One region of the Aliivibrio sp. SR45-2 genome, then DNA from elsewhere that is predicted to be linked to it. Evidence: riboswitches for the same ligand, from Rfam matches in the RefSeq annotation. Region 1 holds a riboswitch; each other region holds the start of a gene.

Region 1 (5,086 bases):
GATTCGATAATGTCCTGTTTTTATTACTGAAATAAAAGTGTGATCTAGATCTTGTTTTTTAGAGGGTAAGCAGTACAATTCGCTGCTTAATTAATCTCTAAGGTTTTATAAAATGAATTACGATTTAGGTTCTGTTTATCTTGGTCAAATTGCTGCAAAGAACATGCTTAATGAAGCTATGTACGGTAAGCAACAACCAAGAAATAAAAAAACAGCAGTAACGAAAAAACTTTGGAAAGGATTCGAAAGCGTAAATACGAAAATGGCTATAATGATAAGTGGTTACACACCTGTAAGAACGTGGTGATAATAACGACTCATTGAAACTAAAAAAGACGCTTATTATTAAGCGTCTTTTTTATGTCTGCTCGTAAAGAACATACTAAAAAGCAGATAGATTAGCTTTTCATTAATTGAAAGCCAATAAAGCAGGCAGTGATGCTTAAGGTTACATTCAGTAAAATATTTAGACCCGCTTTGATTATTTCTCCTTGTTGCATCAAGATGACATTATCCATCGAGAATGTAGAGAACGTCGTTAGTGCTCCAAGAAATCCAAGCCCTATAATTGGACGCCAAGGCGCGGCTTCAATAATGCCTTGGTTAAGAGAAGACATTAATACACCCATGATAAGAGAGCCGACAATATTGACGGTTAAGGTTCCATACGGAAAGCCTTTACCTAATAGAACGACACAAAGTTCTGAGATCAAATAGCGGGCACAAGCCCCAAATGCGCCACCAAAAGCAATAAAGCCCAATAGCATAAATTGATTCATTGATACCTCGATTAAAATAGAAAGCTAGCTTATTAATAACATAGTTGGATATGAATTTTTATCAATATCTCTTTTAAATACAAAAATGGCAGTGATTACTTAATCATGCTTCTAATTGCAGCAGGTTGATTATAGTTTTATAGTATCAGCGTCGTAAGTTATTCTTTCACAGGAGCAAGATATGAAGTTATACCAAACCATTTTACTCGCATTAAATCCTGATGACAGTAAAGCACATAAGTTAATGGTTAAAGCAGGGGTTCTTGCAAAACAAAATGACGCAGAATTGCATGTCATTTTTGTAGAGGTCGGCATCGGTGATGTTAATTACATGGATGTTGAGCTAGAGCTAGAATCGAGCCATAACGCGTTAGAGTTTAAGCGAATAGAGCAGTTATCTATATTATCTAAAGAATCACCTTATCCTGTTCGCGCTGTACATATTGCTGATGGAAATATCGTAAAACACATCAGTGAGATTGGGGATAAAATCAATACCGATCTCGTGATCATTGGTTACCATAAAAGTAAAATTCACTGGGGGCGTACGCTTGGTGATGAAGTTTCTGATAAATTGAAATGTGATGTCATGATTGCTCAATAAGACATTCTTTACTTAGTCGAATCTGATACAAATCGCTAACAAAGCCGCATATTAATGTGGCTTTTTCTTTTTCTCGATATTTTATTATTTCTTCAATGGAATATTTGCTGTGATTTATTCCTTTCTTTATACTCCGCACTCGTTCAGTTTTTCACCAAGAACTTCTGAAAGAAACTTGTCGGAGTGCTTAGTACTTTTTTAAAGTACGAGCTGAGACCGCGTTGCGGGATCCGTAGAACCTGATCAGGCTAATACCTGCGAAGGGAACAAGAGATAATTTATCACTTAGTGCTGTCATATCATTGTAACTGCAAAGTGTCATTTTCAGCAGATACCTTGAATTAAGTAGACGATTTTTCTACTTTATATTTACGCACACTAAGAACCTCTTGCTACATAATCCGACAAGCAATTATCCTAATTATTACAAGGAATTTTGCTATGTCGTCAAGTCGTAAACAAGCGCGTTTGGATGCTAAATCAAACATTGAGTCGCTTTCTGTTCAACCTTATCCCAATTCAAAAAAAATCTATATCGACGGTTCTAGTCCTGATATTCGTGTTCCAATGCGTGAAATATCATTGGCTGATAGCTTAGTTGGTGGAACAAAAGAAAACCCAACACTGATACCAAACGAACCCATTCAAGTCTATGACACCTCTGGGGTCTATACCGACCCAAATTACGACATTGATGTTTACCAAGGGTTACCTAAATTACGCGAACGTTGGATAGAAGACCGCACTGATACTGAAGTGTTGAAAGGGGTAAGCTCTGTTTATTCTCAAGAACGCCTGTCTGATGAAACACTTGATGAACTTCGTTATGGCAATTTACCCACGATTCGACGAGCCAAACCTCAACAATGTGTGACGCAATTACACTATGCTCGCCAAGGTATCATTACCCCAGAAATGGAATACATCGCGATCCGTGAAAACATGGGTCGTCAAAAATTTGCAGATGAACAACTAAATCATCAGCATCCTGGCCACAGTTTTGGTGCCAACCTTCCAAAAGAAATTACCCCTGAATTTGTACGTAACGAAGTCGCCGAAGGGCGAGCCATTATTCCTGCCAATATCAACCACCCAGAAGCAGAGCCAATGATCATTGGTCGTAATTTTTTAATTAAAGTTAATGCCAATATTGGTAATTCTTCGGTCAGTTCGTCGATTGAAGAAGAAGTAGAGAAGCTGGTTTGGTCTACACGTTGGGGCGGTGATACGGTGATGGACTTATCGACAGGTCGTAATATTCACGAAACACGTGAATGGATCCTTCGTAATAGCCCAGTACCCATTGGCACGGTTCCGATGTACCAAGCACTAGAGAAAGTGAATGGCGTGGCAGAGAATCTAAACTGGGAAGTCATGCGAGATACCTTAATTGAGCAAGCGGAGCAGGGTGTAGATTACTTTACGATTCATGCCGGTTTACTGCTTCGTTATGTACCAATGACGGCGAAACGAGTGACAGGGATTGTTTCTCGTGGCGGTTCTATCATTGCAAAATGGTGTTTAGCGCATCATCAAGAAAGTTTCTTATATACGCATTTTCGTGAAATTTGTGAGATTTGTGCAAAGTACGATGTTTCTCTTTCTTTAGGGGATGGTTTACGTCCGGGCTCAATTGCGGATGCGAATGATGAAGCACAGTTTGCTGAATTGAGAACGCTCGGAGAGTTAACTAAAGTTGCTTGGGAATACGATGTTCAAGTGATTATTGAGGGGCCGGGTCATGTACCAATGCATATGATCAAAGAAAACATGGACGAGCAACTCAAGCACTGTCATGAAGCACCGTTCTATACATTAGGTCCATTAACGACTGACATTGCCCCTGGTTATGATCACATTACTTCGGGGATTGGTGCGGCCATGATTGGATGGTATGGCTGTGCAATGCTTTGTTATGTCACACCGAAAGAACATTTAGGCCTACCAAATAAAGAAGACGTTAAGATTGGTTTGATCACCTATAAATTAGCCGCTCATGCGGGTGATTTAGCCAAAGGTCATCCGGGTGCCCAAATTCGAGATAATGCCTTATCAAAAGCCCGTTTTGAATTCCGTTGGGAAGACCAGTTTAACCTCTCACTTGACCCAATAACTGCTCGTGAATTTCATGATGAAACACTGCCTCAAGAGTCAGGCAAGGTTGCTCACTTTTGTTCAATGTGCGGGCCTAAATTCTGTTCAATGAAAATATCACAAGAAGTTCGAGAGTATGCCAAAGACACAGAACAAGTGGAGTTAGACCGAGCGATTAATATCAAAATGCTCGATGACCCACTTGAAGGTATGCGCCAAAAATCAGCAGAGTTTAAGGCCTCTGGTTCTGAGTTGTACCATCCTGCTGTAGAGGCAGAACCCGTGAAAAGCTAACGACAGTTACCATTATTATTTTAATCATGAATGGTGGTGTTTCACGTGGAACACCACTCTGGAGATCAAACGATGTATTCTTTTCCTGCAATCGATAGAGAAAAGTTTGGCCTTTACCCGGTGGTAGATGATGTGTCATGGATAGAGACATTACTTAAAGTTAATGTTCAAACCATTCAATTACGAATTAAAAACCCGGAACAACCTGATTTAGAAAATCAGATCATTGAAGCGATTAGACTCGGTCGTGAATATGATGCTCAAGTCTTTATTAATGATTATTGGCAACTAGCAATAAAGCATGGCGCGTTTGGTATTCACCTTGGGCAAGAAGACATTGAAGTAGCGGATTTACTTGCCATCTCTGATGCCGGTATTTGTTTAGGATTATCTACTCACGATGACAGTGAGTTAATGACCGTTAAAGCATTGAACCCAAGTTACTTAGCTCTTGGTCATGTTTTCCCTACGCCGACCAAAGACATGCCATCAGAACCTCAAGGTTTAGTTAACTTAGCGAACAACAGAAAATTAGCGGGTGAAACACCAACCGTTGCTATCGGTGGTATTGATTTAACGGTGGCTGAGCAAGTGTGGCAAACCGGAGTTGATAGCATTGCGGTCGTTCGAGCTATCACTCAAGCCGACAATATAGAAAAAGCCGTCAATCAGTTTTCTGCGATTTTAGCCCAACCAAGAACATCCGATCACCTTCTTAAATCGCAAAATACACAGGAGGTGATCGATGAGTAATTTATTGATGGAAGGATTAAATGATCAAGATTTCCTTCGTTATAGCCGACAAATCATGTTGCCTGATATTGGTGAGCGAGGACAGTTGTCTCTTCGAAATAGCACCGTGCTAATGGTTGGCTGCGGAGGGTTGGGATCATCTGTTGGAATGTATTTGGCTGCCGCAGGTGTCGGGACGTTGATTATTGCCGATGGCGATGACGTCGATCTTAGTAACTTACAGAGGCAAGTGGTTTATCGTGAGCAGAGTATAAAACAGAATAAAGCGTTAGCGATGGCTCAAGAACTGCAATCAATAAACAAGACGATTACGATTGAGGTGATAACGAAGCACCTAACAGAACCTGCGCTTTCACGATTCATTACACAGGTAGATGTTGTTCTAGATTGCACTGATAACTTAACAACACGTCACAATATTAACGCCGCCTGTGTTCAACATCAGGTGCCTTTAATTTCTGGCGCAGCGATTGGTTGGCAAGGACAATTGATGTTGTTTTCAAATAAGGGTGATGAGTTAGGCAACACATCGTCGTCTTGTTATCACTGTCTGTTCCCTTTT
Region 2 (5,086 bases), on a different contig from region 1:
CGTACTAAACACACCCACACTTAATAAGAGTAAACAAAGTGAAACCACCGCAGCCGCTTCCATTTGATAACTGCCTAATAATTGAAATAAATATAGCGGCAATGTCCTAAAATCCTGACTACCAAAAAGCGCTATCGCACTTAAATCACCCATTGATAAAATAAAAGCAATGGCAAAGGCATGAGCCATCGGTTTTCTTAACCCTCTCCACTCAATTAAGCGAAAACGAGTAAAACCATTAAGTCCTAAACTCGCACACAATAACTGATATTGCTGTGCCATATGCAATAAAGGTTGAGCAAGCGTCTTTATGACGTATGGAAGCGCCATAAGTGCATTGACTAAAATGACGATCCAAATAGCCATACTAAATACATCAGTGATGTTTCTAAGCAACAAAAACAACCCCGTGCTAATAACCAATCCTGGGGTAACTAAAATCATAGTACCAATTAAATCTAATTTATCCGCCAAAAAACGCTGATGATTAAGCCTTAACGCTCGGGTGGTATGAAGCAATAAAACCCCAAAAATCATCGCTAATAGCGCCGCACAGAAAGCAACAATGAATGAATTAGCAAATGCTGACCAAAAAGCACTAGAAGTCATCACCGTAATAACTTCAGAATTTATCCCACTAATAACAACCATGAGTAATGGAGGTAAAATAAACAGAGTAAGTAATATGATCCACCCTTTATCCCACAACTTTTGTCTCTTTGAGTCTTGATAGATAATGGGCTTACCTAGCGTTGCACTGTCAACGGCAATCGACGTAGAAAACCGTTGAATACACAGCGATAATCCTGCGCATAACAACATTTGCCATAACGCTAAAATAGCGCCGGCCTGTAAATCAAAATCAAATTTAATGGCTTGGTAAATAGCAAGTTCAATCGTGGTTGATTTTGGTCCTCCACCTAATGCCATTACGGTTGCAAAACTGGTAAAGCAAAGCATGAACACCAAGCCTGCAACATGCGGAAATTGTTGTTTTACTCTTGGCCATGCAACAACGTTAAATTTATTCCACCCAGTCAATCCTAGATGAGCAGAAAGCTGATGTTGCTCCATCGGTATACTGTCTAATGATTGTAAAAACAAACGAGTTGCAAAAGGATAATTAAAGAATACATGCGCGAGTAAAATGCCATTTAATCCATAAATAGAAAACGGCAATTTACCACCAAAAAATGCAAACACCTTAGCTAAGAGACCGCTGTTTCCATAAATAGCAAGTAAACCAAAAACCCCCACTAACACAGGCAAAACCAAGGTCGTCGCACACAACTTTAATAACAGACCGCGTCCTAAAAAAGAGCGACGAGATAGTGCATATGCTGTCGGAACCGCAAGTACCACACTAAACAACGTAGACAGGGTTGCTTGATAAAAACTAAATTTGGTTATATGAATATAATAAGGATCGGACCAAATTAAACTGACATTGATACTCGGTGACGCGATTAATAATGCACCAATAGCTCCGCCAACAAAAATAACAATCACAGCAGCGATCATATAGCCGGTATAGGGAATGGCATTTAAGGGATTCGTTTTCATCATGTTATCTATCTGTCCCAAAAAGAAACGTACGCATCATACGCTCTTTTCAGTGCATCGATTAAAAGATTAATGCGTGTTGCCATTCGCGAATCCACGACTTTCTTTGTTTCGCAATCTCCGCAGAACTAAATGACAACGCTTTAGTCGGAACCTTAAGGTCTTCAAACCCTTTAGGTAACGTAATATTAGTCACTGGATACATCCAATTTCCCGTTGGCATCGCTGATTGAAATTCCTTACTAAGAATAAAAGCTAAGAACTCATCAGCTAACGCATTATGCTGCGTATTTTTTACTTTCGCCGCCACTTCCACTTGCATGTAATGACCTTCTGAAAAATTAGCCGCTGCAAATCGATCGTCTTTTTCAGCAAGTAAATGGTATGCCGGAGACGTCGTATAAGACAAAACAAGATCAGATTCACCCTCTAAGAACATACTGTAAGCTTCTGACCAGCCTTTAGTGACGGTGACGGTTTTCTTTGCAAGTTGTTTCCATGCTTGAGCAACATCATCCCCATACACCGACTTCATCCATAACAATAAACCTTGGCCCGGTGTAGAGGTTCTTGGATCTTGATAAATAACGGTTAAATCATCTCGTTGTTCTACTAATTCTTTTAGACTCTTAGGTGGGTTCTTTACTTTTTCTTTGTTATATACGAAAGCAAAATAACCATAATCATAAGGAACAAAGGTCTTATCACTCCAACCATTAGGTATCGTCACTGAGTCCGTATTTACATTATGTTCAACCAGTAAACCCGTTACTTTCGCTTCTGCCATTAAATTATTATCGAGCCCTAAAACAATGTCCGCTTTTGAATTTCTCCCTTCTAAACGAAGACGATTCAAAATAGAAACGCCATCATCCAAAGCGACAAGATCAAGATTGCAGCCACACTGTTTTTCGAAAGCCGTTTTAATTGTTGGACCAGGGCCCCAATCGGCAGCAAAAGAATCATAGGTATAGACTGTTAGCGTTTCAGAAGCAGAAGCAGAAAAAGAAGAGAGAGAACTAACAGCTAAAGCGATAGGTAATGTTTTAAGTAGAGGGGATATATAACGTGTTTTCATTATGCGCTCTTTGTCCTTTTGAGCGACACAGGGTTAAGTTGATATACTCGATGAGAATGTCATCTCAATCCCTACGTCAGCATTATCTGATTCAGGTAGTACGGGTTTAAGTAAGCATTATCCAATGTTTACTAATCTCAGCTAGTCGCTCCCCGATGAGAGGCCATATTGTATGTGTGAATGCATTAATGAGCCAGAGGTTTATTAACTCTTCTGACGCTGATCATAACCCCATCGAGGAACAAGTCCCTGTTCTACACCTAGGTGATCCAATATACGAGCGACCATAAAATCGATTAAATCTTCAATCGATTTTGGTTGATGATAAAATCCAGGCGCAGCAGGCATTATCGTTGTCCCCATTTGAGATAGCTTCAACATGTTTTCTAAATGCAATGTAGAAAATGGCGTTTCTCTAACCACCATAATTAACTGACCGCGCTCTTTTAATACCACATCAGCAGCCCGTTCAATCAAATTATCTGAAATACCATGAGCAATAGAAGCGACGCTCCCTGCAGAGCATGGGCATACCACCATTTGTTTTGGTGCTGCCGACCCAGAAGCCACTGGAGAAAACCAATCTTCTTTACCGCACACAATTAACTTATCGGCATCACAACCTAAGTGTTCAACTAAGACCGCTTTCATTGCATCAGGACCACTTGGCAATTTTAAATTATGCTCGGTTGCCATCACAACTCTTGCTGCAGATGAGATAAGAAAATAAACTTGATAATCAGCAGCCAACAAACACTCCAATAGACGTAATCCATAAGGGGCACCAGAGGCACCAGTCATTGCTAAGGTGATTGTTTTCTGTTTTTTATACATCCTAAATAGCCTTTTGCTCTAATGCTGATAGTAATTTACCGTGAATGCCTTCAAAGCCACCATTACTCATGACTAGAATTTGATCACCTTCTTTTGCTTCAGCCACAATCATATCAACAAAAGCGTTAATCTCATGATGAGTATAGGCGGGTTGAACACATTGTTTAGCGACATCATCAACGGACCAAGAAATATTATCAGGTTGGAAAAGATACACCGAATCTGCGGCATGAAGCGAACCGGCTAAGGTGTCTTTATGAACCCCTAGTTTCATCGTACTAGAGCGAGGTTCTAATACTGCGATAATTTTATTATCACCCACTTTATTACGTAAACCGCTTAACGTTAGATCAATTGCAGTAGGGTGATGAGCAAAATCGTCATATACCGTAACCCCATTAACCTCACCTTTAAACTCTAATCGACGCTTAGTATTGATAAAGGAGCCCAATGCTTCACAAGCTAAATCTGGGGTAACGCCTACATGGCGAGCCGAAGCTACGACCATAAGAGCATTACTTACATTATGATCACCGACTAAATTCCAGTTTACCTGCCCAACATTTTCATCATTGAAATAAACGTCAAATTGGCTGCCGTCTTTCTTAAGTTTACTCGCTTTCCATTCTCCTTCTTCACCCGTAAATTCAATCTCACTCCAACATCCTTGCTCTAGTACTTCAGCTAAGGGTTTATCTTGTTTAGGGGCAAAAATACGACCACTACTAGGCACCGTTCTTATAAGATGATGGAACTGACGTTGAATTGCAGCAAGATCATCAAAAATATCAGCATGATCAAATTCCAGATTATTTAATACTAACGTTCGTGGACGGTAATGAACAAACTTAGAACGCTTGTCAAAAAAAGCACTGTCATATTCATCGGCTTCAACCACAAAAAACATGCTTTCACCTAATCGTGCCGATTCCCCAAAGTTACCAAGTACACCACCGACGAGAAAACCAGGTTTATATCCACACTCTTCTAAGACCCAGGCTAGCATGCTTGATGTCGTCGTCTTACCATGAGTTCCTGCAACAGCCAGTACCCAGCGATCTTGTAATAGGAACTCTTGCAACCATTGAGGTCCTGAAGTGTATTTTAAATTTTTATCTAAAACATACTCCACACATGGGTTACCACGACTCATCGCATTCCCAATGACAACAAGGTCTGGCGCAGGATCTAACTGACTAGGATCAAAGCCTTCAATGATCTCAATACCTTGAGATTCTAATAACGTACTCATTGGAGGGTAAACGTTCGCATCACTACCTGTAACCTTATGTCCAAGTTGACGAGCTAAAGTTGCGGCTCCTCCCATGAAGGTGCCACAGATGCCAAGGATATGAATATGCATAATAAAAACCGTCTTATATTAAATTAAGTGAGTAATCCCGTTCTCGAGTTACTTCAATACTCTTAAAAAGTTCTGTGCTATAGAATGAATTACAGTAAACAGTAACACAACCATTATAAAGATAAATTGCACTCGTTTTATATTGGATTATAAATTGTAACTGACCCCATCCACCGTTGATATCTAATAACATGAGAATAAAAGGAATAACCCATGTCAGAAATAAGAACTTTAGGTGAGTTTATCGT
Region 3 (5,086 bases), on a different contig from region 1:
ACAACAGCATTTGAAGGGCAAATAACAACCCCATAGAAAGACCCAAGCCAAGACCAAGCAAGATCTCTTGAGCCGTTATCCATGAATGAGAAAGTAGCACATCGTATCGTTGTATTAATTTAGTAAAGACAGCCAATGGACTAGGTAAAATGAAGCTTGGTAAAGCAAAAACTATTACGATGAATTGCCATAATCCCAGAATAACCACCGCACTGATTAAGATTCTTATCATGGATTTCACGCTTTGTAGCATTGGTTTTGGCGTTACCTTTCCTATCGTTGCTGATGTCGAATTTATAAGGAATGATTTAGACATAATCGACCTCTAAGGTATCAATTATTTGTTGTTGAAGTGCAGCTAACTCCGCATCAATCTTTCGAGGTATCTGCGTACTAGGAACAGGTAAAGAGACCGCTGAAGCAGGTTGTCCTTGCATGATATAAACCACATCACTCAGTCTTAACGCTTCTTGTGGATCATGCGTGATCAATAAAACAGTTTTATCTGCTAGCACTTGAGCAGCAAGATCTTGCAGGCGATAACGAGTGACGGCATCTAGTGCAGAAAAGGGTTCATCCATTAATACCATTGGTTTGTCTTGCATTAATGTTCGAGCTAACGCCACACGCTGACGCATCCCGCCCGATAATTGTGACGGCATCGCAAACGCATGCTCTGTTAATCCAACTAACTCTAAAAGTTCATGCGCTCTGTGTTTATCCGAATTCGGTTTCGTTGAATTAAAGCGAGAGTTCGTTACAAACTTGTCGGCAAAGCAGACGTTATCTATTACGTTTAGCCACGGCATCAATAAATCTTGTTGCGCCATGTACGCAATATTGCCTTCTAATGCGTCTACGCCATCAATCGAAACATCCCCTGACCACACCACTTTATCGGTCAATAATCCGGCGAGATAACGCAATATCGACGTTTTTCCACAGCCACTCTTTCCTAATATGGCGGTCCATTTTCCTTTAGGAATCGTCATGTTTAGATTGAAAATAATAGGGTATTCGCTGTCTTTATATTGTAACGCCCCATTAGAAATGACGGCACCAATGCGATTATTCATCCCCATTACTCTGGAGTATGTAAAGCAAAAAAGTGATTCACAGGCCCATGTCCCTGACCAATATTCAGTTCATCGGCATGGATAATGGCTTGAGTAATGTATTGCTTACCTAATGCTACCGCAGCCAGTAGTTCATGACCTTGCGCTAAATACGAAGCAATCGCTGACGATAATGTACAGCCCGTGCCGTGTGTATTGCGAGTTTCAATTCGAGGTGTCGATAAACGTTCTATGGAATCAGATAAAATCAGTAAATCGGTACTGTTTTCATTCTTTTCTAAATGCCCGCCTTTCAGTAAGACTGATTTAGCACCTAATTGACGAAGTTCATCAATCATTGCAGTCATTTCAACTTCACTTTCGGGAACTTTAGCATTAATGAGTGCCGCCGCTTCAGGTAGGTTTGGCGTGATAACATCGGCAAGGGGAAGCAGTTCAGATTTAAGGCTTTCAATAGCAGAGGATTGCAGAAGAAGATCACCACTGGTTGCAACCATCACAGGATCAACCACTAAATAACGCGGTGTGTATTGCTTTATTTTTTTCGCAACAGAGCGGATGATATCAGAATCACTTAACATGCCGACTTTAACGGCGATAACATTCAAATCAGAGAAAACAGCATCCAGTTGCTGCTCAACAAATTCACTGCTGATTGGATAAATGCCCGTCACGCCTTGCGTATTTTGAGCCGTTAATGCGGTAATAACAGAACACGCATAACTGCCGGTTGCAGAAATCGCTTTAATGTCGGCTTGGATCCCTGCTGCGCCACCACTGTCAGACCCAGCAATGGTTAATACAATCGGTGTTGTTACAGATAATGTCGATAAAAGTGCGGTAGTGTGTAACGAAGGCATACTTATTTTCCCTAACTAACGGTCAGGAAAAACAGTCACATGAGATAAAGATACCGAGTAGGTGCTATCTCATTAAAAGAAATCGATCAGAGAGATCGTTTCAAGAAGACCATTAGTTCCCTACGTCAGTACTAACTGAATCAGGTTCAACGGGTTCGCTATTGCGATCTCAGCCTATTGGCTCCCCGACTAATGCCGTCATACTATCACTAATCGATTTGTAAATAGTATGCTTTTTTATGGGAATGCTAACTAGAGTTAACTAATTCTCAACCTATGAATTAAGTTTGGATACTAATTGAGCAACAATGGTTTTACGCATATCAGAAAGCTTAGGCGCTTCTCCGGCTTGCCATGGCAATGGACGCATTAGATTCATGGTTCTTAATCCAAAACGTGCCGTTAATAAACCAATCCCTAACCCCTGTGCTGCTCTGGTTGATAACTTACCGGCAAGGCCCGTTGATAACATATCAACACCAACGTCCGTCACCATTTCTGTTGCTCCGGCAAACGCCATGTTTTGCAGAACCATTTTAAACAAACGTAAACGGCCCCAATAGCCAAGTTCGACCCCATAAACTTGAGAAACTTGTTCGATTAATCGAATATTACGCCACGCTACTAATAACATATCCACCACAGCTAATGGACTTAATGCCACCATTAACGCTGATTCACCAGCATGCTTGCTGATTAAGGCTTTTGCTCGTTTATCTTGCTCGACCACAACCATGCTGTCGTACATTTCAAACACTTCAGCGTTGTTATGATGTGATTCAATGCTGTTCTGCCAACGAGAAAACTCGGCAGTATGAGTGGTTAGCCCTTTTTTAGCTAACGTTTCACAGAACGGTTTTGCTTGCCCAATACCATTGCCTTCCATCAATTCAGTGGCTTGATGTTGGATCTCGGCACGGTTTTTAAGTTTACGTAGCGTCCATAGTTCACGACCAATGGCCGTCACCCCCATTAACGCCGCTAAACTGATTAATCCCGCCCAACCCAATGATAAGAAATCGGCGGTTTGAATCGCGGTAATAACATGATCAACACTTTGCCATACTGTTAATCCAAGGAATCCACCAATCAGTATTTTAATACTCCAATGGGTTTTCTTTTTCACTAATGGCGTTTCAATATCAAGATCATCCAATTCACTTTCTTCTTCAATGGCTTGAGGAATAAAAGTTTGTGTTTCTTCGAACAGTTTTTGAGTATTCAGCGATTCTGTTGTCTGCTCATTTTCTGTAAATTGAGGCTCAGATTGAAATACGCGCTGTTTTTTTAATTCACTCATACTAATTTGTCTCCTAATAAAAACTGCATCGCCTTATCCATACGGATATGTTGTAGCGGTTTGTCAGTCTCACTTTCTAACGGTTGAAAACTCATGAAATTAAAAGGTTTTGTTTCCCAATACGCTTTACTTGGAATACGTTTAGGCACCTCACCCGGAAACATCATCATCGGTGTTTGATCGGCGGTGACCCCTGATATTGCAGAAAACAATTCACCGTCGTCCTCAATCATTCCCGCGGTGGTTGCTTGAATTGAGGCAATGCTCATGCACTCCATTTTAATGCCTTCGTAAGCGGTTTCTTGCCATGTTTGGTGGATCATTTGTTGCAACAGCGACACCATATTTGGGTGCTGTTCAGGCGTAACGTGATCTGCTTTGGTGGCAGCAAACAACACTTTATCTATCTTTGGTGAAAACAGACGTTTAAGCATTGAACTTTTGCCATACTGGAAACTACGCATCAACTGATCGACAGCCTGACGCATATCATTAAATGATTGTTCACCCGCATTTAACGGCTGTAAGCAGTCAACCAATACAATTTGACGATCAAAATGTCTAAAATGCTCGTTATAAAACTTTTTCACTACATGTTGTTGGTAGTGCTGATAACGTTTTTTAAGCACGGCGATATTTGAATCTTTCTTCGCTTTTGCCAACTCTTCTTCTGTGTATTTATGCAAAAACATAAAAGGAAAGAATTGCAAAACAGGCGCGCCTGCTAACTCACCCGGTAAAACGAATCGCCCCGGTTGCACCCAATGTAATCCTTTTGAATCCTTACAGGTATGAAGATATTGAGTAAACGCATCCGCAATATGCGCGAGCTGTTTTTCATCAACAGGCGCAAGAGGATCAAGCTGCTGAGCTTCTTTTAACCATTCTTCAGAAAGCACTTTTCTATGCCCAGTTAAATTCGCCTGCTGTTGCTTAGACCACTCAATATAATCCATATCTAATAACGGTAAATCCAATAACCATTCACCCGGATAATCGACAATATCCACATACAATGTTGCATTGTCTTTAAGGTGTTTTAGTATGCCTGATTTAGGTTTAAATTTGATGGCTAAACGAAGTTCACTCACATCACGAGTAGGCTCTGGCCATGTTGGTGGTTCTGATAATAATGACGCCATACCATCATCATAAGTGAAGCTTGGAATGGATAAGTTTGATTGCGGTATGCGTTTCGCCCCAATCATGCGACCTTCACGAGTCACTGACAATAAAGGCAACTTATCGCTTGAACCCGCATGCAAACATTGATTAACCAAAGAGGTAATAAATGCCGTCTTACCTGCGCGCGATAGCCCTGTAACCGCCAATTTGACGTGGCGATCCATGCTTCGGTTAACTAATTTATTCATTTCTTTGGTTAATCTGCTCATTCATATTTCTCTCTTTTCTATAAACAACAAATGGAGTGTACAGAACTGATTCTGAACACCCCATGAACAAGATAGTAATCCTATGTGTCATATCAATCTACATAAGTTATTGACTGCTCTTGTTAATTAATCCAATTATAGGTTTCGAAATTCACGGCGAACCTTGTATTCAGAAGACGTAACATAGCCTTCCATTCGACGAATTTTCTCTTCCATTCTCGCCATGTCTTTATCCACACGCTTAATTACTTCTGATGGCGATTGACCTGCTTGCCATGGCTTACTTTTTACCGTGTGCTCACGCTTTTCTTCTGTTCGGTAGTACATTTCAACCGGTGCTTTATCTAAAAAAAGCATGGCTGCAAAATAGGCTAACATCACCAGAAAACCAGCACTAAACAAGGCGGCTGAGACGACTAATATACGTACTATCCAAGGTTCAATACCAAAGTACTG

What was found. Region 1 has a riboswitch for thiamine pyrophosphate ahead of thiC (phosphomethylpyrimidine synthase ThiC). Riboswitches for the same ligand answer to the same signal wherever they lie in the genome.
Region 2: it holds a riboswitch for thiamine pyrophosphate, as region 1 does, so the genes downstream of both, thiB (thiamine ABC transporter substrate binding subunit) here and thiC (phosphomethylpyrimidine synthase ThiC) in region 1, are expected to answer to the same signal.
Region 3: it holds a riboswitch for thiamine pyrophosphate, as region 1 does, so the genes downstream of both, thiD (bifunctional hydroxymethylpyrimidine kinase/phosphomethylpyrimidine kinase) here and thiC (phosphomethylpyrimidine synthase ThiC) in region 1, are expected to answer to the same signal.

The regions. Positions count from the first base shown of each region.
Region 1 is NZ_CAWPRC010000227.1:75,616-80,701, forward strand. It holds gene AACV33_RS21380 (M16 family metallopeptidase) at 1-10, shown strand, start outside; gene AACV33_RS21385 (hypothetical protein) at 113-307, shown strand; gene crcB (fluoride efflux transporter CrcB) at 399-779, opposite strand; gene AACV33_RS21395 (universal stress protein) at 961-1,383, shown strand; TPP riboswitch at 1,553-1,666, shown strand; gene thiC (phosphomethylpyrimidine synthase ThiC) at 1,825-3,771, shown strand; partial or broken gene thiE (thiamine phosphate synthase) at 3,850-4,524, shown strand; gene AACV33_RS21410 (HesA/MoeB/ThiF family protein) at 4,517-5,086, shown strand, end outside.
Region 2 is NZ_CAWPRC010000153.1:24,888-29,973, forward strand. It holds gene thiP (thiamine/thiamine pyrophosphate ABC transporter permease ThiP) at 1-1,563, opposite strand, end outside; gene thiB (thiamine ABC transporter substrate binding subunit) at 1,625-2,641, opposite strand; TPP riboswitch at 2,693-2,806, opposite strand; gene AACV33_RS10775 (flavin prenyltransferase UbiX) at 2,846-3,475, opposite strand; gene mpl (UDP-N-acetylmuramate:L-alanyl-gamma-D-glutamyl-meso-diaminopimelate ligase) at 3,477-4,838, opposite strand; gene fbp (class 1 fructose-bisphosphatase) at 5,052-5,086, shown strand, end outside.
Region 3 is NZ_CAWPRC010000077.1:39,910-44,995, reverse strand. It holds gene AACV33_RS03650 (ABC transporter permease) at 1-316, opposite strand, end outside; gene AACV33_RS03645 (ABC transporter ATP-binding protein) at 309-1,082, opposite strand; gene thiD (bifunctional hydroxymethylpyrimidine kinase/phosphomethylpyrimidine kinase) at 1,082-1,936, opposite strand; TPP riboswitch at 2,037-2,134, opposite strand; gene AACV33_RS03635 (YcjF family protein) at 2,211-3,236, opposite strand; gene AACV33_RS03630 (YcjX family protein) at 3,233-4,630, opposite strand; gene pspC (envelope stress response membrane protein PspC) at 4,766-5,086, opposite strand, start outside.